Kineosporia sp. NBRC 101731: one gene and its partner. The protein of the gene in region 1 interacts with the protein of each later gene in a pairwise test. Links are inferred from orthologs where the notes say so. Each region holds a gene or a part of one and is shown on either strand. Other genes may lie near its edges.

What was found.
Region 2: the proteins of QSK05_RS09370 (region 1) and QSK05_RS05345 interact in binary tests that used the Escherichia coli proteins (3 or more experiments, as listed by UniProt). The link is inferred for Kineosporia sp. NBRC 101731 from one-to-one orthologs.

The regions. Positions count from the first base shown.
Region 1 is NZ_BSTC01000002.1:483,173-496,113, reverse strand. Bases 4,530-7,325 are described here. They hold QSK05_RS09370 (citrate synthase), read left to right. Parts: upstream 4,530-5,177; coding sequence 5,178-6,473; downstream 6,474-7,325. Other genes in these bases: QSK05_RS09365 (hypothetical protein), read right to left, coding at 6,534-7,325; dapC (succinyldiaminopimelate transaminase), read left to right, coding at 4,530-5,098. Outside these bases: QSK05_RS09390 (response regulator), read left to right, coding at 1-2,484; QSK05_RS09385 (GNAT family N-acetyltransferase), read right to left, coding at 2,481-3,506; fdxA (ferredoxin), read left to right, coding at 3,639-3,962; more of dapC, read left to right, coding at 3,959-4,529; more of QSK05_RS09365, read right to left, coding at 7,326-7,592; dapD (2,3,4,5-tetrahydropyridine-2,6-dicarboxylate N-succinyltransferase), read right to left, coding at 7,713-8,735; dapE (succinyl-diaminopimelate desuccinylase), read left to right, coding at 8,793-9,872; QSK05_RS09350 (hypothetical protein), read right to left, coding at 9,869-10,309; QSK05_RS09345 (diguanylate cyclase), read right to left, coding at 11,063-12,941.
Region 2 is NZ_BSTC01000001.1:1,198,555-1,209,752, reverse strand. The notes cover bases 4,806-7,686. They hold QSK05_RS05345 (lipid kinase), read right to left. Parts: upstream 6,762-7,686; coding sequence 5,850-6,761; downstream 4,806-5,849. Other genes in these bases: QSK05_RS05340 (ABC-F family ATP-binding cassette domain-containing protein), read right to left, coding at 6,817-7,686; sthA (Si-specific NAD(P)(+) transhydrogenase), read left to right, coding at 4,806-5,842. Outside these bases: QSK05_RS05375 (SigE family RNA polymerase sigma factor), read left to right, coding at 1-16; QSK05_RS05370 (hypothetical protein), read left to right, coding at 16-1,521; glmM (phosphoglucosamine mutase), read right to left, coding at 1,640-2,992; rpsI (30S ribosomal protein S9), read right to left, coding at 3,111-3,614; rplM (50S ribosomal protein L13), read right to left, coding at 3,685-4,128; more of sthA, read left to right, coding at 4,424-4,805; more of QSK05_RS05340, read right to left, coding at 7,687-8,508; QSK05_RS05335 (DUF5709 domain-containing protein), read right to left, coding at 8,553-9,038; QSK05_RS05330 (ExeM/NucH family extracellular endonuclease), read right to left, coding at 9,096-10,970; QSK05_RS05325 (tRNA pseudouridine synthase A), read right to left, coding at 11,048-11,198. UniProt on the Escherichia coli protein: In vitro phosphorylates phosphatidylglycerol but not diacylglycerol; the in vivo substrate is unknown.

The DNA of each region.
Region 1 (12,941 bases):
CTGCTGCAGACCAACCCGGTCTGGTCCGCGTCTCTGGGAATGAGCCCGGACCAGTTACTGGGCCTGCGGTTCGAGGAGGCCTTCCCCAGCGGGGACGAGTCGGACCAGCGGCGGGTGGCCGAGCAGCTGGCCCGGCTGGTCACCGACCCGGGCGTGGCCACGTTCGAGAACCGTTTCGTGCGTGAGGGAGTGGTGCGCACCCTGCTGTGGACCGTGGCCTCCGACCCGGACCGCCGGCTGATCTACGCCGTCGGGCGTGACATCACCTCGCAGAAGGAACTGCAGAACGCGCTGTCCGAGACCCGCGACCAGGCGGTCGAGGCGTCCCGGCTGAAGTCCGAGTTCGTGGCCACCATGAGCCACGAGATCCGGACCCCGATGAACGGCGTGATCGGCCTGACCGACCTGCTGCTCGGCACCCCGCTGACCGAGACCCAGCGCCGTTACGTGGAGGGTGTGCGCACGGCGGGGGATGCCCTGCTCACCGTCATCAACGACATCCTCGACTTCTCCAAGATCGAGGCCGGGCGGCTGATGCTCGACCGCGTCGACTTCCGGCTGGAGGACGTGGTCGACGACGTGGTCACGCTGGTGCGGCAGAACGCCTCGAGCAAGGGCCTGGAACTCACCGTCGACTACGAGTCCGGGGTGCCCTTCGCCCTCAGCGGCGATCCCGGCCGGCTGCGTCAGATCCTGCTCAACCTCACCCACAACGCGGTGAAATTCACCGAGCACGGCGGGGTCTCGATCTCCGTCACGCCGGGCCCGCCGTGCCCGGACGGCCAGGTCGCGGTGAACTTCGCCGTCACCGACACCGGGATCGGGATCGAGCCGGCCCGCCTGGACCTGCTTTTCGAACCGTTCCGGCAGGCGGACGAGGGCACCAGCCGGGCCTACGGCGGCACCGGTCTGGGCCTGTCGATCAGCCGTCGCCTGGCCGACCTGATGGGCGGCACGATCCGCGCCACCAGCCGGCTCGGCCAGGGCGCCACGTTCGTCGCCGAACTGGTGTTCGCCCCGGCCGACAACTGGGGCCGCTCGGTGCGGGGCCGCGACGCGCGCGGCCTGGCCGTGCTGATCGTCGACGACAACGAGGTCAACCGCCTGGTCATGCAGACCCAGCTGACCCGCTGGGGGATGCGCCCGGTCGCCGCCGGTTCCGCCGACGAGGCGATGGACCTGCTGACCAACCGTTCGGCCCCGGCCGGTGGGTACGACCTGGCCGTGATCGACATGCACATGCCCGAGCGCGGCGGTCTGGCGCTGATCGAGCAGATCCGCCAGGTGCCCGCGCTCGCGAATCTTCCGGTGATCGGCGTCGGTTCGGGTGAAGAGGTCGGCGACGCGACGGTGGCGCGACAGATCAGTGCCTATCTCACCAAACCGGTGCGGCAGTCCGACCTGTTCGGCGCCCTGACCCGGGTGACCCTGACGGTGGGCGAGCCGCCACCCGTCGCCGATCGACGGCCGATCGCCGCACCCGAACGTGAACCGGAGCCACGAACCCCGGCCCGGGAGTCGTTCCGGCTGCTGCTGGTGGAGGACAACGACATCAACCAGACGGTCGCGCTGGGCATCCTGTCGCAGCTGGGATACCGGGTGGACGTTGCCGGGCACGGTGAACAGGCGCTGACGATGAGCGCGCAGAACGACTACGACGCGATCCTGATGGACTGCCAGATGCCGGTGATGGACGGGTACACGGCCACCGTCGAGCTACGGAAACGCCCGGCCACCCGCACGGTTCCGATCATCGCCATGACGGCGGCCACGTTCGCCGCCGACCGGCAGCGGTGTTTCGACTCGGGTATGGACGACTTCATCGCCAAGCCGGTGCGGTCGGCCACCCTCCAGGCCACGCTGAACCGCTGGCTACGCACCGATGACGAGGCGCCACCGGCCGGACGGGGAGAGAAGACCCAGCCGATGGAACGGCACTACTCGGCCGTGCGGGACAAGCTGGCCGCGATGCGCGACCAGGAACACGTCACGGTGGCCGCCCCGGCTTCCGTCGCCGTGATCGAGACCACCGCTGTCATTCCCCGGCAGCCCGGACCCGTGGAGGAAACCTTGGCCCAGGAGCGCCCCGATGCGGCCGGGCCGCAGCCCGGGGAGATGGCCGACACCAACGAGCGGATCGCCGAATTACTCGGTGAGGGAACCGATTTTGAGGTCGAGCTGGTGCGCGACATCATCTCGTCGTTCCTGTCCCGCACCGTGGACCTCCTGCAGCGCCTCAGCCTGGCGGTCACCGCGGACGACGCCGAGGCGGCCTACCTGCACGCCCACAGCCTGGCCGGGGCCGGGCTGAACCTCGGCACCGTGCAGGTGGTCGGGATCGCCCGGCAGATCGAGGCCGAGGCCAAGGCCGGGCACGCCGCCCGGTGCGGTCAGCTGCTGGTCGACCTGGAGGTGGCGCTCGACCAGGCCCGGGTGCGCCTGCGGGACCTGGCGGCGAACCTGCCGGAGCCCACGGCCTCTTAGGGAGCCAGGTAGCTGTACCGGTGATGGTGGGTGAACCCGGCCTTCTCGTAGGTGGCCAGGGCGTTCACGTTGTCCTCGGCCACCTGGAGGAAGATCGACCGGGCGCCGTGCTCCCACCCCCAGTCGCCGATCACGCCGATCAGGATGGTCGCCAGGCCGCGGCGCCGCCAGGAGGGGGCGACCTCCATCGCGGTCAGCCCGGCCCAGCTCTCGGCCAGTGAACCCCGCACCACTGCGGCGACCTCACCGGCGTCCGTACGCAGTGAGGCGAACACCTGACGCGGGGCCGAGGTCAGCAGCCGCACCCCGTGGTCGGGCACCGCCTGCCCGCGGTAGTGGTACTGGCTGATCCAGGCCGGGTCGGGCTCGTCCGTCAGGGTGAGGGTCAGGCCCTCGGGCAGCGCCCGGCCACCCAGCCGCGGCGCCAGGGCGCGCACCTCACCGGTCGCGGCCGTCATCACCGCCGTGGAGCTGCCGGGCACCTGCGTCCACCCCTCGGCCTCGAAGGCGGAGGTGGCGGCCAGGAGCTGATCGGTGTCGCCGTCGTCGATGCGGGGCTCCGGGGCCGCGGCGACCGGCTTCAGGCCGCGCTCGGCGTACCAGTCCACGACCTCCACCACCGCGACGTCGAGCTGCATGCCCGGCTCGCCGACCGCCAGCACCGAGTTGGCCCGGTTGGTGAAGCCCTCGGTGGCCCGCAGCAGCCAGCCGCCGAGCCAGTCCTGCTCGGCCGCCTGCCAGTGCTTGGCCATCGCCAGCTCGAGATCGGCCACCGACAGGGCGCGGTGCGGGGGAGCGGGGCGGCTGGCCTTCGGGGGTACCGGTTTTCCGGCGACGATGCTGCTCAGAGGCACGTCGACCGGACCGTGGCGGCCGGCGACGGTCAGCGTCTGCCCGGTGACGGCGAGGAGTTCACCCAGCACGTCGTGCAGGCCGGAGGCGTCGCGGCGGCGGACGACGACCCGGGAACCGATGTGCTCGGCCCAGTCGGTCCCGTCCTGGGCGGATGGTTTCGTGCTCACTGCGGCCCCTTCGGCGACACTCGGGTGGAGGATCAGCGATACTAAGCGGGGCCCCGATGTCACCGGCGTCGACGGCCGCGGCGACGACCGGCCCTGGCGAGCGACCAGGGCCGCATACCAGGAGGACCCGACGTGACCTACGTCATTGCGCAGCCCTGCGTGGATGTGAAGGACAAGGCCTGCATCGAGGAATGCCCGGTCGACTGCATCTACGAGGGTGACCGGATGTTGTACATCCACCCCGACGAATGCGTGGACTGCGGTGCTTGCGAGCCGGTCTGCCCGGTCGAGGCGATCTTCTACGAGGACGACGTCCCGGAACAGTGGGGCGACTACTACAAGGCGAACGTCGAGTTCTTCGAAGATCTCGGCTCGCCGGGTGGCGCGTCCAAGATGGGCCTGATCAACAAGGACCACGCGTTCATCCTCGCCCTTCCCCCGCAGGCCGGGGAATGACCGCCCCGGTGCTGCCCGACTTCCCCTGGGACAAGCTGGTCCCGTACAAGACCAGGGCCGGGCAGCATCCGGGAGGGATTGTCGACCTCTCGGTCGGTACCCCGGTCGACCCGACACCGGATCTGGTGCGGCAGGCCCTGGCCGACGCCTCGGACGCCCCCGGCTACCCGCAGACCTACGGCACCCCGCCCCTGCGCCAGGCTGTCGTGGACTGGTTCGCCCGTCGCCGCAACGCGCCGGGCGTCGATCCCGACGGCGTGATGCCGACCATCGGCTCCAAGGAGCTGGTGGCCTGGCTGCCGCTCCTGCTCGGACTGGGCGCGGGCGATGTGGTCATGCATCCGCAAGTGGCATATCCCACGTACGACGTGGGTGCGCGACTGGCCGGAGCCACTCCGCTCGCCGCCGACGGCACACTGCAGGTGGGTCCCGGCGCCCGCTCGGTGAAGCTGGTCTGGCTGAATTCACCGGGCAACCCCACCGGCCGGGTACTGGGTGTCGAGCACCTGAAGAAGGTCGTCGACTGGGCCCGCTCGATCGGTGCCGTGGTGGCCAGTGACGAGTGCTACGCCGAGCTCGGCTGGGACGGCGTCGAGGTGCCGAGCCTCCTCGATCCGGAGGTCTGCGGCGGCTCCCACGAGGGTCTGCTGGTGGTCTACTCGACCAGTAAGCAGTCCAACCTGGCGGGCTACCGGGCGGCCTTCGTGGCCGGGGATCCCGTTCTGGTGCGCCGCATTCTGGAGATCCGTAAGCACGCCGGGATGATCGTGCCGTGGCCGGTGCAAGAGGCCCTGAGGGTGGCACTCGGCGACGACGAGCACGTGGCGCAGCAGCGCGAGCGGTACCGCCGTCGGCGTGAACTGATGCGCGCCTGGCTGACGTCCGAGGGCTTCAAGATTGATCACTCGGAAGCCGGACTCTACTTCTGGGCCACTCGTGACGAGCCCTGCTGGGACACGGTCGCAGACCTCGCCGAGCGTGGGGTTCTCGTCACACCGGGAGACTTCTACGGCCCGACGGGTGCCCGGCACGTGCGCGTGGCCATGACCGTGAGTGATGAAAGAGTGGCGCAACTCGCTGCCCGTGCGGCCGGTCCGGATGGCTCAGTCCGTTCGGCGGGGGGTAACTTGCGTTAAGGCCGTGTGTCCAGGCGAACCTGCCCGGCGCTGAAGGCCGATAGACCCTGGACCCAGACACCAGCGTGGGAGCGTCTTCATGTCCGACGGATCCGATCAGATCACCCTGAACTACCCGGGTGGCGAACTCGACCTGGGAGTGACCCGGGCCACTGAGGGCGGCGCCGGGGTGAGCGTGTCCTCGCTCCTGTCCACGACCGGTTACGTCACGTTGGACCCGGGTTTCACCAACACGGCGTCCTGCACCTCGGCCATCACGTACATCGACGGCGACGCGGGAATTCTCCGCTACCGGGGCTACCCGATCGCGGAACTGGCCGAGAAGTCCTCCTTCATCGAGGTCAGCTACCTGCTGATCTACGGTGAGCTGCCGACCCCGACGCAGCTGGCGGACTTCACCACCAAGATCCAGCGGCACACGCTGCTGCACGAGGACTTCAAGCGCTTCTTCGACGGCTTCCCGCGGGACGCGCACCCGATGCCCGTGCTGTCGGCGGCGGTCTCGGCGCTGGGTACGTTCTACCCGGACAGCCTGAGCATCCGTGACCACGACCAGGTCGAGCTGGCGACGACGCGGCTCCTGGCCAAGCTGCCGACCATCGCGGCGTACGCCTACAAGAAGTCGGTCGGCCAGCCGTTCCTCTACCCGGACAACTCACAGGGCCTGGTGGAGAACTTCCTGCGGATGACCTTCGGGTTCCCGGCCGAGCCCTACGACGTCGACCCGGTACTGGCGAAAGCCCTTGACCTGCTGTTCATTCTGCACGCCGATCACGAGCAGAACTGTTCGACCTCGACCGTTCGGCTCGTCGGTTCCGGCCAGGCGAACCTGTTCGCCTCGGTCTCGGCCGGCATCCACGCGCTCTCCGGGCCGCTGCACGGCGGCGCCAACTCGGCCGTGCTGGAGATGCTCGAGGAGATCAAGAATTCTCCCGACGGCCCGGACACCTTCATGAACAAGGTGAAGAACCGCGAGGGCGGCGTGCGCCTGATGGGCTTCGGGCACCGGGTGTACAAGAACTACGACCCGCGCGCGGCGATCATCAAGAAGACCGCCGACGACATCCTGCGTGGTCTCGGCGTCGACGACCCGCTGCTCGACATCGCCCTGCGTCTGGAGGAGATCGCCCTCCACGACGACTACTTCATCGAGCGCAAGCTGTACCCGAACGTGGACTTCTACACGGGCCTCATCTACAAGGCGATGGGCTTCCCGACGAAGATGTTCACGGTGCTGTTCGCCCTCGGTCGTCTCCCGGGCTGGATCGCCCAGTGGCGCGAGATGATGGAAGACAAGCAGACCAAGATCGGCCGTCCGCGGCAGATCTACATCGGGGCCACCGAGCGTAACTACCTGGAGATCGGCAACCGCTGATAGGAACGTGAAAAGGCCCGGTGATCAAGGGTTTCGATCACCGGGCCAAGGAATCTGCGGTCAGTAGACCGTGATTCTCACCTGACGTTCGCCGAGCCCGGTATCGGTCTGGGTCCAGCCTTTCCCCGATTTCGACCGGTCCCAGGTGTAGCCGTCCAGCGAGACCTGCCGCACCCCCAGATCGTCGGCCCGGGCCAGGGCCCACGACGCGAGGGCCCAGGCGTACCGCTTCTCCTGGGCCGCGGGCACCGAGAAGGTCAGCGCGGTGCCCGCCTGATCGACCTTCGAGTTGTTCCGGCCGAGCTCGGCCTTGGCGGCCGCGCGGACCGCGGAGGACCGGGCGGTGAGCCCGTTCTCGCCGGGTACCTGGGCGGTCAGGTCACCGTCTTCCCGCAGGACGCAGTTCCAGCCGCCGGGGGAGTAGCCGGCCAGCGGGGACACGACCATCCGGGCCTCCGGCTCGTGGTCGGCGTAGGCCTCCGGATAGGCCGAGCGCTGCACCTTCTGCGCGGCCTCGGTGATGGTGAGCTCGTCCAGGTCGCCGACCTTCTCGAGCGCGTCGTAGAACGCGTTGGCGGAGTAGATCGGGTCGAGGATCTCCTCCCGCGTGCCCCAGCCCTGCGACGGGCGCTGCTGGAACAAGCCCACCGAGTCGCGGTCGCCGTAGGTGATGTTGCGCAGCTTCGACTCCTGTATCGCGGTGGCCACACCGATTGTGGCCGCCCGCACCGGGAAGTCCCGCTTCTCGGCGATCGCGGTGATGATCGCGGCATTGTTGGCCTGGTCGATCTCCAGGGTGTGCGACGAGCCGTCGGAGAACTCGCCGGTGCAGATCTCGCGGATCGTCACCGGGCCGACCGCGCCCTGCAACCAGACCCAGGCGGCGGCCACCGAGCCACCGGCGGTCACCGCAATCACCGTGAGGGCAATGATCAGGCCACGGAACCGGCTGCGTTTCCTGGGTCTTTCGGCGCCGGTGGACGGCCCGCGGTCGCCCGGCGGCCGGCGCGGGGGTTCCGCGCCGGTGGGGTCGCCGTCGGTGCGCAGGGGCCGCGTGCTGGTCCCGGCGATGGGTCGATCCGGCCGTGCCGTACCGGCTTTGGGGCCGCCGGCGGGCATGGGCCGAGTGGGTTCCGAGGGGTTCATACCTCCCTCTCATCCGTGGTCGGGCAGTTCCGGTCGCTTCCTGACGAATCCTGTCGCAACGAGAACTGCCCGACCACTACACGAGGTTCCCGGTCAGGCGTTCGCGTGCAGGGCGTCGTTCAGGGCGAAGGTGAAGGAACCACCGGTGCGGGCCAGGGCCTCGACGGCCCCGGTGGTGGAGTTGCGGCGGAACAGCAGGCCAGTGGCACCGGAGAGCTGAAGCGCCTTGACCGTTGTCGGGTTCTGCGCCCGGGCGCCGGTCTCGGGGTCGGACAGCAGCAGGAGTTTGGTACCCGCGGTGAGGTAGAGCCCGGCCTCGACGACACAGTCGTCGCCCAGGGCGATGCCCAGACCGGCGTTGGCGCCGAGCAGGCAGCGCTCGCCGATCGACACGACCTCCTTGCCGCCGCCCGAGAGCGTGCCCATGATCGAGGCGCCGCCGCCGATGTCCGAGCCCTCGCCGACCACGACACCCTGCGAGATACGTCCCTCGACCATCGAGTGGCCGATCGTGCCGGCGTTGAAGTTCACGAAGCCCTCGTGCATGACCGTGGTGCCCTCGGCCAGGTGGGCGCCCAGGCGCACCCGGCTGGTGTCGGCGATACGCACGCCGGTGGGCAGCACGTAGTCGGTCATCCGCGGGAACTTGTCCACGCCGGTGACCTCGACCCGGGTGCCCGGGCCGCCGCCGGCGCGGATGCGCAGCCGGGTGGCCTCGAAGTCTTCGGCCGGGCAGGGACCGTGATTGGTCCACACCACGTTCGGCAGGGCGCCGAAGATGCCACTCAGGTTGATCGTGTTGGGCTTCACCAGCCGGTGCGAGAGCAGGTGCAGGCGGAGGTAGGCGTCGGGAGTGTCTTTCGGCTCCGCGTCCAGGTCGATCTGGGTGCGAACCACGTGCAGGCGCACCTTGCGGTGGGGGTCGGTGCCCTCCAGGGCCGCCAGGTCGGCGGGGACGGCGAACGGGCCGGCGTCGTCGGGGGCGGTGCCGAGCTGGGGCGCCGGGTACCAGGTGTCCAGTACGACTCCGGCCTCGGTGCTGCTGGCCAGGCCATAACCCCAGGCCAGGCGGCTGGTGGAAGCGGGCGCGGGGGACGTGGAACTCACCTCGGTCATGGGTTGCATCCTACGGGTGGACGATGTGCGCTCCGGACCGCGAGTAGGCTCCCGGCCATGCCTGAAGCGACTGCCCCGGTCCAGCTCGACCTGACCGGGAGCGTCGCCGACCTGACCCGCGTCCTGTGTGACATCCCCTCGGTCAGCGGCGACGAGGCCGCCATCGCCGACGCGATCGAAACCGCACTGCGGGGTTTCGCGCACCTCGAGGTGATCCGCGACGGTCACTGCGTGATCGCCCGCACGCATCTGGGGCGGGCCGAGCGCGTCGTGGTCGCCGGGCACATCGACACCGTGCCGATCGCGGACAACCTGCCCACACGCACCGTGGACGGGGTCATCCACGGCCGGGGCACCGTCGACATGAAGGGCGGCGTCGCCGTCGCGCTGGTTCTCGCGGCGGGGGTTCCCGAGCCCACCCGCGACGTCACCTACGTGTTCTACGACTGCGAGGAGATCGAGGCCACGCGCAACGGGCTGGGCCGTCTCTCCCGCACGCGTCCCGAGATTCTGCAGGCCGACTTCGCCGTGCTCGGTGAGCCCACCTCGGCCGTGGTCGAAGGCGGTTGCCAGGGCACGATGCGGATCGAGGTGGCGTTGTCCGGGACGGCCGCGCACTCGGCCCGGTCGTGGATGGGCTCGAACGCCGTGCACGCGGCGGGCCCGGTCCTCGATGTACTGAATGCCTATGAGGCGCAGCAGATCGAGGTGGACGGGCTGGTCTACCGGGAGGGCCTGAATGCCGTCGGTATCTCCGGCGGCATCGCCGGCAACGTGATCCCCGACCGCTGCACGGTGCTGATCAATTACCGCTTCGCGCCGGACAAGTCGCTCGCAGCCGCCGAGGCGCACCTGCGGGAGCTGTTCGCCGGGTACGAGATCACCGTCACCGATGCCTCGCCTGCCGCCCGACCCGGTCTGAACGCGCCGGTGGCAGCCAATTTCGTCGCCGCGGTCGGGGGCACGCCGGGCCCGAAGTACGGCTGGACCGACGTGGCCCTGTTCTCCACCCTCGGAATCCCGGCCGTGAACTTCGGCCCGGGCAACCCCTCGCTCGCGCACAAGGACGACGAGCGCTGTCCCATCAGCGATCTCGTGGCCTGCGAGGACGCGATGCGGCGCTGGCTGACGTCTTAGGCCACGGCGAACAGGTGGTCGACGATCGGCTCGGGCACCGCGTAGGAGTTCGCACCGTCGATGGTCAGGCAGGTGGTCGTGCCCTGCATGAACCACACCACGTCGTCGAACTCGAACGGCTTCACCGGCCGGACCAGCCAGTGCTTGAACGATTCCCGGTGCATGACCGCGAGAGTGCGGTTGCCGCGCCAGAGGGTCACCGTGTCCATGCGCACGACCACCTCGATCGTGCCCACCCGCCAGCCGCGACTGTCGGTGAGGTCGAACTCCAGCCGCCCCGTCCACTGCATCGGTGGTTGTTGCTGCGGCGGATAGGCCATCGGGTGTGAAGTCGGGGTGCGCGGGGTACGGGGGGTTGGGTCGGCCGCCGGGGGCCGCCGTTCCTGCTGGGATGCGTCGGGTCGGCTGCCGCTGGTGGTCGTCTGCTGCTCAGTCATGAGATCTCGATTCCGCCCGTCACCGTCGCCGAACTCAGTACTTCTCCGCGTGGCCGGTATGCGCGGTTCAACCACGACGTGCCCGCGGTTCGATCCACGTGTCGTCGAGCCCGTTCGCCCCGCCCGCCGTCCAAGCCACTACGACCCTCCGCTCAAGCCCCCGGATCGTTCCGCACCGTTACATCTTGCTCACGCATAGGTTTATTTAAGAGTGATTAGAGCGCAATATGACCTTTTGTGCACCTGATGAGTGCACCGAGCGTTCGCCGAGGAGGGTGGACAGGGGAGTCCGGGGATGCGGGCACCTCAAGAGGTCCCTGGTTTTGGTGCGGTGAGAGTGCACGTTGAGGGCGCGGGTCAAGCGTGACCGGGCGCCCATCAATGGACGCGGGTCAGCTTGTGGGTGTGTGGGTGGCGCCCTTCTCCGTTCGTGATCAGGCAATTCCCCAGCCTTCGGCCGGGAGGTGACACCGCTTCCCCGGGGAAGGTTGCCTGATCGCGAACGGGAAGGTGGCCAACCTTCGTGGTCACCGTGCCAGAGCGCGGGGAGGCGATTGACATGATCAGGAACGGGATCAGGGCTGCTCGGTTCCCGCCGGCGAACACATCTGTGGTGGCCGGGCCGGGACGCGGGCACCCCACAGGGGCGGGGGAGCACTGGTGCGTGCTCCCGCGTCGGCCGAGGCACGTCGTCAGGGCGCGCTGAAGGGGTGCCGACGGCGTCAGCCCGTCGGGTCGTCCTTCATGGTCGGGTCAGTCGTTGGGGCTGCGGTGCCGGCGGCGGGCCGAGAGATCGATGATTGCCTGGCGGGACGTGGAAGGGCCGGACTGGTCGCGGTTACCGGTGCCCGGGAGCTGGCCCTGGTCGTCGCGCAGGTCGACCTCGTCGTCCTCGGACCAGCCGTTGCCGGTGCGCGGGCCGGCGGGGCCCGCGCCCCACGGGTCGCTCGCAGTGGGCCGCCAGGGGGCCTGGGGCTCCTCCGGGGTGTTGCTGTACGGCGAGGGGGCGGCCGGTAGGGGCGGTGTCGGGGCCGAGGGGAGCGCCGGCAGGGCCGGCGGGGAGCCGTTCTGGTAGCCGTTCTGGTAGCCACCGCCGTAGCCGCCGGAGTACGACCCCGACGACGAGTAGTCCGAGCCGCTGCCGTAGGACGAGCCGGAGTAGCTGTCACCGGCCGACGGGGTGCCGCCACGGGACTGGCCCGGCAGCGGGTCGTTCAGAGGGTCGCTGAGGGCCCGGATCGTCTCGGTGGACGGGCCGAGGTTCGGGTCCGGCCGGTAGATCTGGGCAGCGGTCTCCTGGAAGCGGCGATCGGCCTCGGCCGGCTCCGGCCGGCGTTCACGGCGGTTCGGCTCGCTGCGGGAGGGGTCGTTGGGGGGCGCCAGGGAGTCCGGGATGGGGGCCGAAGGGGTCGTCGGGGACTCCAGCGCCGCGGCGGAGGGCATCATCCAGCCACCGGTGTGCGGGCCCTGCGCGGTCGGCCACGTGCTGCTGGAACTCGACGCCGAGGCGGCCAGCTTGGCGGCGCGTTCGTAGGCCTCGCGCCGGATCTCCTCGGCGGCGCGGCGCACCTCTTCCAGGCGGCGGCGCTCGGACTCCTCGCGGGCGGCCTGCTCGCGGGCGATCTTCTCGGCTTCCTCACGCTCGGCGCGCTCGCGCGCCTCACGCTCACGACGGGCCGCGGCAGCGCGCTCGCGGGCCTCGTGGATGCGGCGCTCACGCTCGGCGCGCTGCTTCTCGAGGCGCTCGGCCTCGGCCTTGGCCAGGGCGGCCTGACGTTCCTTCTCCAGACGTTCCTTCTCGGCCTTCTCCGCGGCGAGGCGCTCGGCCCGGGCGCGGGCTTCGGCTTCTTGGCGTTCGCGTTCGAGGCGCTCGGCTTCGGCTTTGGCGCGGGCTTCGGCTTCTTTTCGCTCGCGTTCGAGGCGTTCGCGTTCGAGGCGCTCGGCTTCGGCTTTGGCGCGGGCTTCGGCTTCTTTGCGTTCCCGTTCGAGGCGTTCGCGTTCGAGACGTTCGGCTTCGGCCTTGGCGCGGGCCTCGGCCTCCCGGCGTTCGGCCTCGACCCGCTCGCGTTCGCGGCGCTCGGCCTCCAGACGGCGGCGTTCCCGCTCACGCCGTTCGGCCTCGAGGCGTTCGGCCTCGGCCCGTTCCCGCTCGAGACGTTCGGCCTCGGCCCGCTCGCGTTCGGCCCGTTCCCGTTCCGCCCGCTCACGTTCGCGCTCAATGCGTTCCCGTTCGAGCCGCTCGGCCTCGAGGCGTTCGGCTTCGGCCTGCGCGAAGGCCGCCTGTCGTTCCCGCTCACGGCGTTCCGCCTCGGCGCGGGCCTCCGCCTCGCGCCGTTCACGATCCATCTGCTCGGCGAGCCGACGGGCCTCGGCCTCGATGCGCTCGCGCTCTTCCTTCTCGCGACGCTGGGCCTCGAGCTCAGCCTTCTCCGCCTCTTCCCGAGCCTGGCGCTCGCGGGCATCGGCCGCCTGCCGGGCCGCAACCGCGGCAGCGGCCTCGGCCTGCTGCTTCTCCACCGCGATGCCGTTCATCGGCGAGTGCGCCTCGGCGTCCCGCGCAGCGCGGCGGGAGCGCCGGCTACCGGCGGGCGGGGGCGACACCGGGCTCGAGCCGGGGCCGGGAGCCGCACCG
Region 2 (11,198 bases), on another replicon or contig:
GAAGGGAGCCAAGTGATGAACCCGACCGATCAGCGGCCCGAGCCGGGCCTGCCTCCCGAGCTGGGCCTGACTCCTGAGCTGGCCGCCCGCCTGCAGCGTCTGGCCGAGACCCAGACCCGCGACAGCCGCCCCTTCCCCCGCCTCGAGACCTCCGTCCGGCGTGACCGGATCACCCGTTACGGCGGGCTGGCCCTGGCCGGAGCCGCGGCTGCGGCGGTGGTAGCCGTGCAGGTACTGGCCGGGGGTGCGGTGGACCGCGCCGACCAGGGTGTTCCGAGCCGCCCGACGCCCACCGTGATCGCCACCCGGACCACGGAACCGGCCACGCTCGAGGAGGCCGGGTACCCGACGGCGACCGTCGGGTCGCTGGCCGGTGACAAGACCTGGCAGGCTGCTGTGCGCGAGCGGCTGGCCGGTGAGGACGACCGGGTCGACGCCGACGACGTGCACGTCGTCGCGGCCGGGGACATCGAGGACCGCGCCCGTTACGCGGTTTTGGTGTACTCCGGGGAGAAGAAGGGAAAGACCTACTGGGGCCGCGACATCTGGCTCGGTGACGCCGGGGCCCCGGCATCCCGGATGACGAGCACGGCCAGCAGCGGCCTGTCGGTCAGCCCCGACGAGGTGCCCTACGAACCACTGACCCTGTTCGACGCCCCGGGCGACTCGTACGACGTCGCGAAGGCCGTCGTGATCGTCTCCGCCCCCGGCGCCGACGCCCCGCAGATCGCGACGGCCCGCACTTTCGACGTGGTGGGGACGACCGAGAAGATCGACACGACCCGGCGGGCTGTGCCCTCGGCCGGCCAGGGCGTCTGGGCCGGTCCGGTCACCGAGGACGAATACCGCCTGTTCGACGCCCGGATCACGGTCGGGGGGGCCGAGACCGGGGGGTCGTCGGCCGCCCACGCCCCGGGCTACGACCTGGTGGCGGTGGCCGCACCCGGCACGGATCCCGACGAACTCGAATATCTCGGCGGCGCTCTGGGCGAGAACCGGGCGACCAGCGCACAGACGCCGGTCTGGGCCGGTACCGCCAAGGCCGGGAAGCAGGGTCAGGCCGTGGCGACGCTGCTGCGGTCCGCGAACGGCGTCTACATCGCCGCCTTCAGCGAGCGCCAGCCGGACGATGGGGACTACAACGACAACGACGCCGCCGACGAGGAGTTCGAGGCCATCCAGCGGGGCCATCAGGTGACCGAGGCTGACAGCGATTCTGCCGCGATGGCGAGCGTCTGGATCGAGCACGGCGAGACCCGGCGTTACCTGGTGATCGCCCCGCAGAACGCCACCCAGGTCCGGGTCGGGCAGGTCACGGCTGCGGTGAAGAACCGGATGGCTGTTCTGGACGTGTCCAGCCCTTTCACCGGGGAACCGGAGGACCCGGCGGTGGAGCCGGTGGTCGCCCTCGCGGCGGACGGTTCGGTGATCGCGCAGCAGACGCCGCCCAGGAGTCAGGAGGACACGTTCCTCTCGACTGTCGACGTCGCCGGCGGTAACGGGCGGTCGGTGACTCCGTAAGGGTTCCGGGTCACCGCGCGCAGGAGGGGACGCGGTGACCCGGAAGTAGAAGGGCGGTTCCGCACTCCGCGGAACCGCCCTTCTTTCCTTGCCTCACACAGCTTTACACGCTCAGCTTCTACACGCTCAGTGCGAGCCGGTCCTTCACCACCGCGGCCAGGCCCTCGGCCTCGGCGCTGGCCTGGCCGGCCTCCTTGGCCTCGACCATGACGCGGACCAGGGCCTCGGTGCCGGAGGGGCGCAGCAGCACCCGGCCGGTGTCGCCGAGCCTGGCCTCGGCCGCGGCGACCGCGGCCTGGAGCTCGGCGTCGTCGTGGCAGCGGTTCTTGTCCACGCCCTTGACGTTGACGAGGACCTGGGGCAGGCGCTCCATCACCGACGCCAGCTCGGCCAGCGACTTACCGGTCTGGGCCATGCGGGCGAGCAGGTGCAGGCCGGTCAGGACGCCGTCGCCGGTGGTGCTGTGGTCGAGCATGACGACGTGGCCGGACTGTTCACCGCCGAGCGAGTAGCCACCGCTGCGCATCTCCTCGAGCACGTAGCGGTCGCCCACCGCGGTCTGGATCACGCGAATGCCCTCACGCTCCATGGCCAGGCGCAGACCCAGGTTGCTCATCACCGTGGTGACGAGGGTCTTGTGGGCCAGCACGCCGCGGTCGGCGAAGGCCAGGGCCAGCACGGCCATGATCTGGTCGCCGTCGATGTCGCGGCCCAGGTGGTCGATCGCCAGGCAGCGGTCGGCGTCACCGTCGTGGGCGATACCCACGTCGGCGCCGTGCGCCAGCACGGCGTCGCGCAGGTGCCCCACGTGGGTGGAGCCGTAGTCGTCGTTGATGTTGAGCCCGTCGGGCTCGGCACCGATCACGATGACCTCGGCCCCGGCCTCGCGGAAGGCCCGCGGGGAGACCACGCTGGCCGCACCGTGGGCGCAGTCGAGCACCACCTTCAGTCCGTCGAGACGGCACGGCAGGGTGGCCAGCAGGTGCGCGACGTAGCTGTCACCGGCTTTGGCCAGACGGCGGGTGCGACCGACCTCGGCGCCGGTGGGGCGGGCCCAGGGCTCGCCCATGCGGCGCTCGATCTGGTCCTCGACCTCGTCGGGCAGCTTGTAGCCACCGCTGGCGAAGAACTTGATGCCGTTGTCGGGCATCGGGTTGTGCGAGGCCGACAGCACCACGCCCAGGTCTGCCTCGGAGTCGTCGACGAGGAAGGCCACGGCGGGGGTGGGAACCACGCCCGCGTCCTCGACATCGACACCCGCGCTGGCCAGACCGGCCATGACGGCGGCGGACAGGAACTCACCCGAGGCCCGCGGGTCACGCCCGACCACTGCTCGGGGCCTACGGCCGTGGAAATCCGCGACCTCGCCGAGCACGTGCGCCGCCGCGACCGCGAGGTCGAGGGCGAGCTCAGCGGTCAGGTCGCGGTTCGCCAGACCCCGGACGCCATCCGTGCCGAATAGTCGCGCCAACGAGTTCCTCCTACGCGGGAATGTTTCACATCTACTCGCCGATTATCCCCCCGCTGAACGCAACACGGCCCCGGAGCCAGATAACCCCGGGGCCGTGCGTGCGCAGCTGATGTCTGGATCAGCGCTTGCTGTACTGAGGAGCCTTACGAGCCTTCTTGAGACCAGCCTTCTTACGCTCCTTGGCCCGCGGGTCACGGGTCATGAAGCCGGCCTTCTTCATCGACGGACGGTTCGTCTCTTCGTCGATCTCGTTCAGCGAACGGGCGATGCCCAGACGCAGCGCACCGGCCTGGCCGGACGAGCCGCCACCGTGCAGACGGGCGATGACGTCGAAGCGACCCTCGAGCTCGGTGACCCGGAACGGCTCGTTGACGAGCTGCTGGTGCACCTTGTTCGGGAAGTAATCTTCAATGGTGCGGCCATTGATCTTCCACTGGCCGGTGCCCGGAATGATGCGGACCCGGGCGACAGCCTCCTTGCGGCGGCCGGTGGCCGAGCCGGGGGCGATGATGCTGGAGCCGCTACCCTTGACCGCCGGCGTGGCGGAGGTGTAGCTGCTCGGGGCGTCCTCTTCGAACTCCTCGGTGGCGGCGTCAGCCACTTCGGCGGTGGACTCGGTCACGGTTCTCCTTGTTGCGCTTGGCTACGGGGGTCGCGATCCGCGGGCGCCGGGTTACCGGCAGCCTCGTGGATTACTGCGCGACCTGGGTGATCTCGAAGGGGACGGGCTGCTGCGCGGCGTGCGGGTGCTCGGGGCCGACGTAGACCTTGAGCTTGCCGAGCACCTCGCGGCCGAGGGAGTTCTTCGGCAGCATGCCCCGGATCGCCTTCTCGACGGCGCGCTGAGGGTTCTTCTCCAGCAGCTCGGTGTAGCTGACCGAGCGCAGACCGCCCGGGTAGCCGGAGTGCCGGTAGGCGAGCTTCTGCTCGCGCTTCTTGCCGGTCAGGGCGACCTTGTCGGCGTTGACGATGATGACGAAGTCACCAGTGTCGATGTGGGGAGCGAAAGTGGCCTTGTGCTTGCCCCGAAGGAGCACAGCGGCCTGCGAAGCGAGCCGGCCGAGCACGACGTCGGACGCGTCGATGACGTGCCAGCGGCGCTCGATGTCACCGGGCTTGGGGGTAAACGTACGCACGGTCGCAGCCTCGTTCTGATCAGAGCATTCGGGTCGACATTTTCATGTGCCACGGACAACGCCTCTTCGAATGCATCAACGAGGTCGCTACTCCGTACCCGACGTGCCACGCACCAACTAGGCTCGACATGACGGACGGGTCACACAACGAGGACTCAGATTACCGGGCTGCTTCCGGGGGGTCAAAACGTGGGGTCGGCAAGCACAACTTCGCCCCGCCGATCAACCCCGCGCCGCCCCCCGCCGATGGAGTGGTGGCCAGCCGCGAACCAGCTGATACCCGGGGGATCCGATCATGGCCGACGAGCATGACTACGAGTACGACCTGCTGGTGATCGGAAGTGGGCCGGGCGGGCAGAAGGCAGCTATCGCCGCGGCCAAGCTGGGCCGGCACGCCGCGGTGATCGAACGCGGCGACATGGTGGGCGGGGTGTGCATCAACACCGGCACCATCCCCTCGAAGACGCTGCGCGAGGCCGTTCTCTACCTCACCGGCACCTACCAGCGGGACATGTACGGCCAGAACTACCGGGTGAAACACGACATCACCCTGGAGGACCTGCTGGCTCGCACCCAGCACGTGATCGGCCGTGAGGTCGAGGTGATCCGCAGCCAGCTCAACCGCAACGGCGTGGACCTGCTGCACGGCACCGGCCGGTTCACCGACCCGCACACCGTGCTGATCGAGGGCGGTCCACAGGGCACCCGCTCGGTCACCGCGCAGTACGTGGTGATCGCCACGGGCACCACCCCGGCCCGGCCGTCCTCGATCGAGTTCGACGGCAAGAAGGTCATCGACTCCGACGGCATCCTGCACCTGGACCAGCTGCCCCGGTCGATGGTCGTGGTCGGTGCCGGGGTGATCGGCATCGAGTACGCGTCGATGTTCGCGGCGGTCGGCTGCAAGGTCACCGTGGTCGAACAGCGCGACCGGATGCTCGACTTCTGCGACTCCGAGATCGTCGAGTCGCTGAAGTTCCACCTGCGCGACCTCTCGGTCACCTTCCGGTTCGACGAGAAGGTCGCCTCGGTCGAGAACAACGCCAACGGCACCGTGACGAATCTGGTCTCCGGTAAACGAATTCCGGCTGATGCGGTGATGTACTCAGCCGGTCGCCAGGGCGCCACGCAGGCGCTGGACCTGCCCGCCGCCGGACTGGAGGCAGACCTGCGGGGCCGGATCACGGTGGACGACCACTACCGCACGAGCGTCGAGCACATCTACGCCGTCGGTGACGTGATCGGTTTCCCGGCCCTGGCCGCGACCTCGATGGAACAGGGCCGCCTGGCGGCCTATCACGCCTTCGGCGAACACGTGAACAGCCTGATCAGCCTGCAGCCGATCGGTATCTACACGATCCCGGAGATCAGTTACTGCGGCTGGACCGAGGCCGACCTGACCTCGTCGTCCGTGCCCTACGAGGTCGGCATCTCGCGCTACCGCGAACTGGCCCGCGGGCAGATCGCCGGCGACTCCTACGGCATGCTCAAGCTGCTGGTCAGCACCGGCACGCGAAAGCTCCTGGGCGTGCACGTGTTCGGCTCCCAGGCGACCGAGCTGGTGCACCTCGGCCAGGCGATCATGACGTGCGAGGGCACCATCGACCACCTCGTCGACACCGTGTTCAACTACCCCACGCTGTCCGAGGCCTACAAGGTGGCCGCGCTCGACGCGGTGAACAAGATCCGGGCCGTGGAGCGGTTCTTCGCCTAGATTTCGCCTAGATACCGACCGTCGCGTTTTCCGGCACGATCACCCGCAGGCCACCCCGCACGATGCCGAAGTCGACGGGGGTGCGGGCCGAGAGCTCGCCGTCGACGTTGACCGCCTGCCCGGGAACCGTACTGACCCGGACGTTCTGCGTGGTGACGTGGTAGACGTGGTCGTTCTCGGTGAACGCGCCGCTGACGAAGTGCCGGGCCACCTGCCAGCGCTGCCGCGGGGTTCCGCGGGGGATCGCGTAGACGTCGAGCAGGTGGTCGTCGATACCGGCGTCGGGCGAGACCACCGCTCCCCCGCCGTAGAACCGGCCGTTGGCCACGGCCAGCTGGAGCAGGTCGTCGAGCTCGAGGTCGGGGTGGTCACCGTCGGGGAACTCCAGCCGGGCCGAGAACGGCACGAACCGCCGGTAGGCCTTGGCGGCGGCGATCGGGTAGGCGAGGGCGCCGAGACGCTTCTTCAGCTTCGGGTTGAGCATCTCGGTGACCCCGACGGCCAGGCCGATGGAACTCACGTTGAGGAAACGGTCGTCACCCACCACCCCGAGGTCGACGTCCACCGCCTTGCCGTCGGCCACCGTCTCGCAGGCCTTCATCAGGTCGGTGGGCAGCCCCAGGGTGCGCGCCAGGTCGTTCGCGGTGCCGGTGGGCAGCAGCCCGAGCACCACCCCGGTGTTGCACAACTGGGGCGCGACCGAGCTGACCGTGCCGTCACCACCGCCGAGCACGATCGTGCGGGCGCCCGCGTCGATCGTCTCCTGCACCAGTTGGGGCAGCGTGCTCGGGTCATCCACGGCGTGGGCGGCCATCAGCTGGACACCCAGTTCTTCGAGCCGGTCGCGGGCCTGGGCGAAAGTCTCCTGCCCGCGGCGCGACGCCGAGTTGACGATCAGTACCGCCGGCGTCTCTGTCACGGAGATCAAACTACGGCCGCATTCTGATGGTTCCGTCACAGACCCCTGGGAGCACCTAGCGTGCCCGCTGAACCCGTGCCTCGTCCCAGACCGGCTCGTCCGACTCGTAGACCTGACCGTCCGACCCGAACACCAGGAACCGGTCGAACTCGCGGGAGAACCAGCGGTCGTGGGTCACCGCCACGACCGTGCCCTCGAACGCGCTGAGTCCCTTCTCCAGGGCCTCGGCCGAGTGCAGGTCAAGGTTGTCCGTCGGCTCGTCGAGCAGCAGCAGAGTGGCCCCTGAGAGCTCGAGCAGCAGGATCTGGAACCGCGCCTGCTGTCCGCCCGACAGCGACTCGAACTTCTGCTCGGCCTGCTCGCTGAGCTCGTAGCGGTCCAGCACCCGGCTGGCGGCCTCGCGCGGCAGCCCGGAACGGTGCCCGTCGCCGCGGTGCAGGATGTCGAGGAGCGTGCGCCCGGCCAGTTCCACGTGCTGATGGGTCTGCGCGAACCAGCCCGGCCGCACCCGGGCACCGAGCTTGACCGAGCCGGTGTGCGGCACCGCACCCGGCCGGGCCGTCGGTGAGTCGTCCACCGGCTGGTGCTCCACGTCCGGGTCGCTGCCACCGGCCGCGAGCAGCCGCAGGAAGTGCGACTTGCCCGAGCCGTTGGACCCCAGCACCGCCACCCGGTCGCCGAACCACAACTCGGTGCTGAACGGCTTCATCAGACCCGTGAGCTCCAGATCGGTGGCCACCACGGCCCGTTTCCCCGTGCGTCCACCCTTGAGGCGCATGTGCACGTTCTGCTCGTTCGCCACCAGCTCGGGCGGGCCGGCCGCCTCGAACTTCGCCAGCCGGGTCTGCGCGGCGTGGTACTGCGCGGCCATCGAGTCCATGAACGAGGACTTGGTCTTCAGCATCAGCACGAGCTGCTTGAGCTTGGCGTGCTCCTCGTCCCAGCGCCGGCGCAGCTCTTCCAGCCGGCTGTTGCGGTCGGTGCGGGCCTGCGCGTACGTGCCGAACCCGCCACCGTGGATCCAGGCGTTCGCCCCGGCCGCGTGCGGCTCCAGGGTGACGATGCGGGTGGCCGCGTGGGAGAGCAGTTCCCGGTCGTGGCTGACCAGCAGCACGGTCTTGGAGGTCTCGGCCAGGCGCTCCTCGAGCCAGCGCTTACCCGGAACGTCGAGGTAGTTGTCCGGCTCGTCGAGCAGCAGCACGTCGTCGGGGCCACGCAGCAGGGCCTCCAGCACCAGACGCTTCTGCTCACCACCGGAGAGCGTGTTGGCGCTGCGGTACTGGGCCTTCTCGAACGGCAGGCCGAGCGCGGCCACGGTGCAGACGTCCCAGGAGGTCTCCGCCTCGTAGCCACCGGCGTCGGCCCAGTCGGACAGCGCCTGGGCATAGGCCATCTGGGTGGGCTCGTCCTCGTGCTCCATCATCTTCAGCTCGGCGGCCTCGAGAGCCTGCCCGGCCACCCGGATGGTCGTCGGCGCCACCGAGACGAGCAGGTCGCGCACACTGGTCTCGTCGCGGACGCTACCGATGAACTGACGCATCACCCCGAGCGATCCGGACACCACGGCGGCGCCACCGTGCGCGGCGGTGTCACCCGCCAGGATGCGCAGCAGCGTGGTCTTGCCGGTGCCGTTCGGGCCGATCAGCGCGGCGACCGCGCCGTCGGGCACCTTGAAGGTGACCTCGTCCAGCAGGGGACGCCCGTCGGGAAGAGTGAAAGAAACCTGATTGACGTCGATGCCGGACACACCTGACAGTGTGCCCGGCATCGGCGCTCAGACGCGAAGCGATTTCACTCGATGATGTGGACCGCGGCCTCTTCGGCGCTCGCGGCCCCCTGATCGATGCCCACGTCGGAGCCGATCAGGTCTTTCTCCTCGTCGGCGCCCAGACCCTCGTCCGGGTCGACCAGCCGGCCCGCACGACCGCGACCGACCTCCGCGTAGGAGAGGTCCTCGTCCTCGATGCGGTTGTTGTCCACCGAGTCGACGTTCTCGTCGGTCGGCGAAGCCTCCAGGTCGGAGACCAGGTTCGGGTCGGGCTCCTCCTGCGCCAGGCGCGCCTCGAGGCTCTCGCCCTGCGCCTCCTCGGCGTCGGTGGTGCCGAACCGGGTCATGCCCCGCGGCTTCTCCGGCGGTGAGTAGCCGGCGTCATACACCGCCGAGTCGACGTCGTCGTCACCGAAGGCCTGGTCCAGGTCGTAGGTCTCGTCCGAGCCGTCTGCCGACGGCTGGTAGACCTCGTCCGAGTCGCCAGGCTCAAAGGTCGAATTACTCATGAAGGCGACCTTGGCACTTTCGCGCCGCGGCCGCCATTCGTGAGCGTCCGAAGATCGTTACTTCTTCAGATCCAGACCGATGAGTACCGGGTCGTGGTCCGAGGTACGGAACCGGTCGGGGGCGTACAGCGACGTGATCTGCCCGGCGGACTTGAAGTTGGTGTTGTAGTCCAGCACCGAAGGCTCGTCGGCGTTGATGTGCACGTCCAGCACGTCCTTCACCTGGCTCTTCAGTGACGAGCTGGCCAGGGCCTGGTCGAGGTAACCGGACTGGGCGCTGAACACGTACGAGTAGGCCTTGTCGCTGCCGATCTCCTTGTCGATCATGTCCGTGTAACCCAGGTCGTTCAGGGCCAGGATCGGGTCTTCCTTGGCGTACGAGTTCAGGTCACCGATGACCAGCACGTCCTTGTCGCCCGCGGCCGGCACCAGCGTCGAGTCGATCCAGCCCGCCAGTGTCGTGGCCTGCTCGGTGCGGTGGGCGTTCCAGCAGCTCTGACCGTCGCCCTGGTCGGTGTCCAGCCCGGTCGCGCCGTCGCAGCCCTTCGACTTGAAGTGGTTCACCACCACGCTGACCTTGGCGTTCTTCGGGGTCCTGAAGGTCACGGCCAGCGGGTGACGCTCGAACAGGTCATCGTTCTCGACCAGGGTCTTGACCGGGGTGACCTTGGCCGGCTTATAGAGCATCCCGACCTTGATCGCGTCGTCACCGGCCACATTGACGACGCCGGTGGCCGCGTCCGCGTCCACGTACGCGTAGGTGCCGGGCGCGGTGGACGCGTTCAGGGCGTCGGTCAGGGTGGCGATCGCGCTGTCGGCGCCGTAGCCGTCGTTCTCGATCTCCATCAGGCCGACCACGTCGGCGTCCAGGCTCTTCAGCGCGGCGATCTCCTTGGCGGTCTGCCGCTCCAGCTCGGCGGCGTTCTCCGCACCGCGGCAGTCGGTGGCCGCGCCCCCCACGCCGTACGTGCAGCCGGTGAAGGTGTTGAAGTAGTTCAGCACGTTGCTGCTGGCGACGGTCACGTCCCCCTTGACCTTCGAGGTCTTCGGGCGGGGGTTGGTCGCCTGGAAGTCCGCGGCGCCGTTCAGGGCGCCGACCGGGCGCAGGCGCCAGGCGTTGGGACTGGCCGCGTTACCGGCCCAGGTGTAGGTCAGCACGCCGGTCGCGTTCTTCACCGTGTCGCCGGTGCGCAGGGTGTTCGTGGCGCTCAGCGGCTTGCCGTCGCGGCCGAACCCGATCGGGTCGGCGTTCTGGTTGTTCAGCGCGTCGTCGACGATCAGCTGGTTCAGGGTGTTCTTCGCCTGCAGCTGCGCCCGCTTCGGGTCGTCCGCGGCGTACACGTTGGTCGGCTGCATCAGCCGGCCCTTGCTCGACACCGTGACCTGGCCGAACCGGCCCAGCAGGTAGTGCTCGGAGACGGTGAGCCTCTGCGGCAGGCGCACCAGCATGCCCTCGTAGCGCTCCAGGGCGGTCGCCGAGGCCAGGGGCAGCTTCACCGTGGTCGGCTTCACCTTCTGACCGGTCGCGCACAGGTCCAGGGCGGTGGACGTGATCTGGGTCTGCCCCTGGTACTCCGCCGCGGTACCGGTGACCTGGACCTCGTCACCCACGCTGACCTGGTTCTTTCCCGGTGCGTAGACGAAGATCCCGTCCGACGTGGCCTTGTCCTGGTCACCGCCGTCCTGCAGGAAGAACCCCTGCAGGGTGGGCGAGGATCCCTCGTTGTCGCTGACGACCACGCCGCGCACGGTCACCGCGCCGGTGATCGCCGCCGCGGCGCCGCTGCCCTGGATGCTGCCGATCGCGGTCACGTCGCCCGTGCACGTCGCTGCCTGCGCGGTCCCCGGAGCCAGAATGCCCAGCCCCGCCAGTCCCGTCGCCGCCGCGAGCACCTTGGCGCCGGTCGCGTAATTACGCCTCGTCGTCGTCACGGTGGAGGAGCCTAAGGGTCTTCTGTGCCTTTTCGCGTGAACAGCACGTGACGAGTGACACCCGATCGGTCAGCGGACTACGGCAGGGTGCGTACCGCCCTTGACTCCTTCGCCCGGGCCGCCAGTTCGTCGTCCGCGGGGTACCCGACCTCTTCCAGCACCAGGCCGTGGGGGGGCACCACCGCGACGCGCGGGTCGCGATGCCCCTCGGTCAGTACCTGGGCGGGC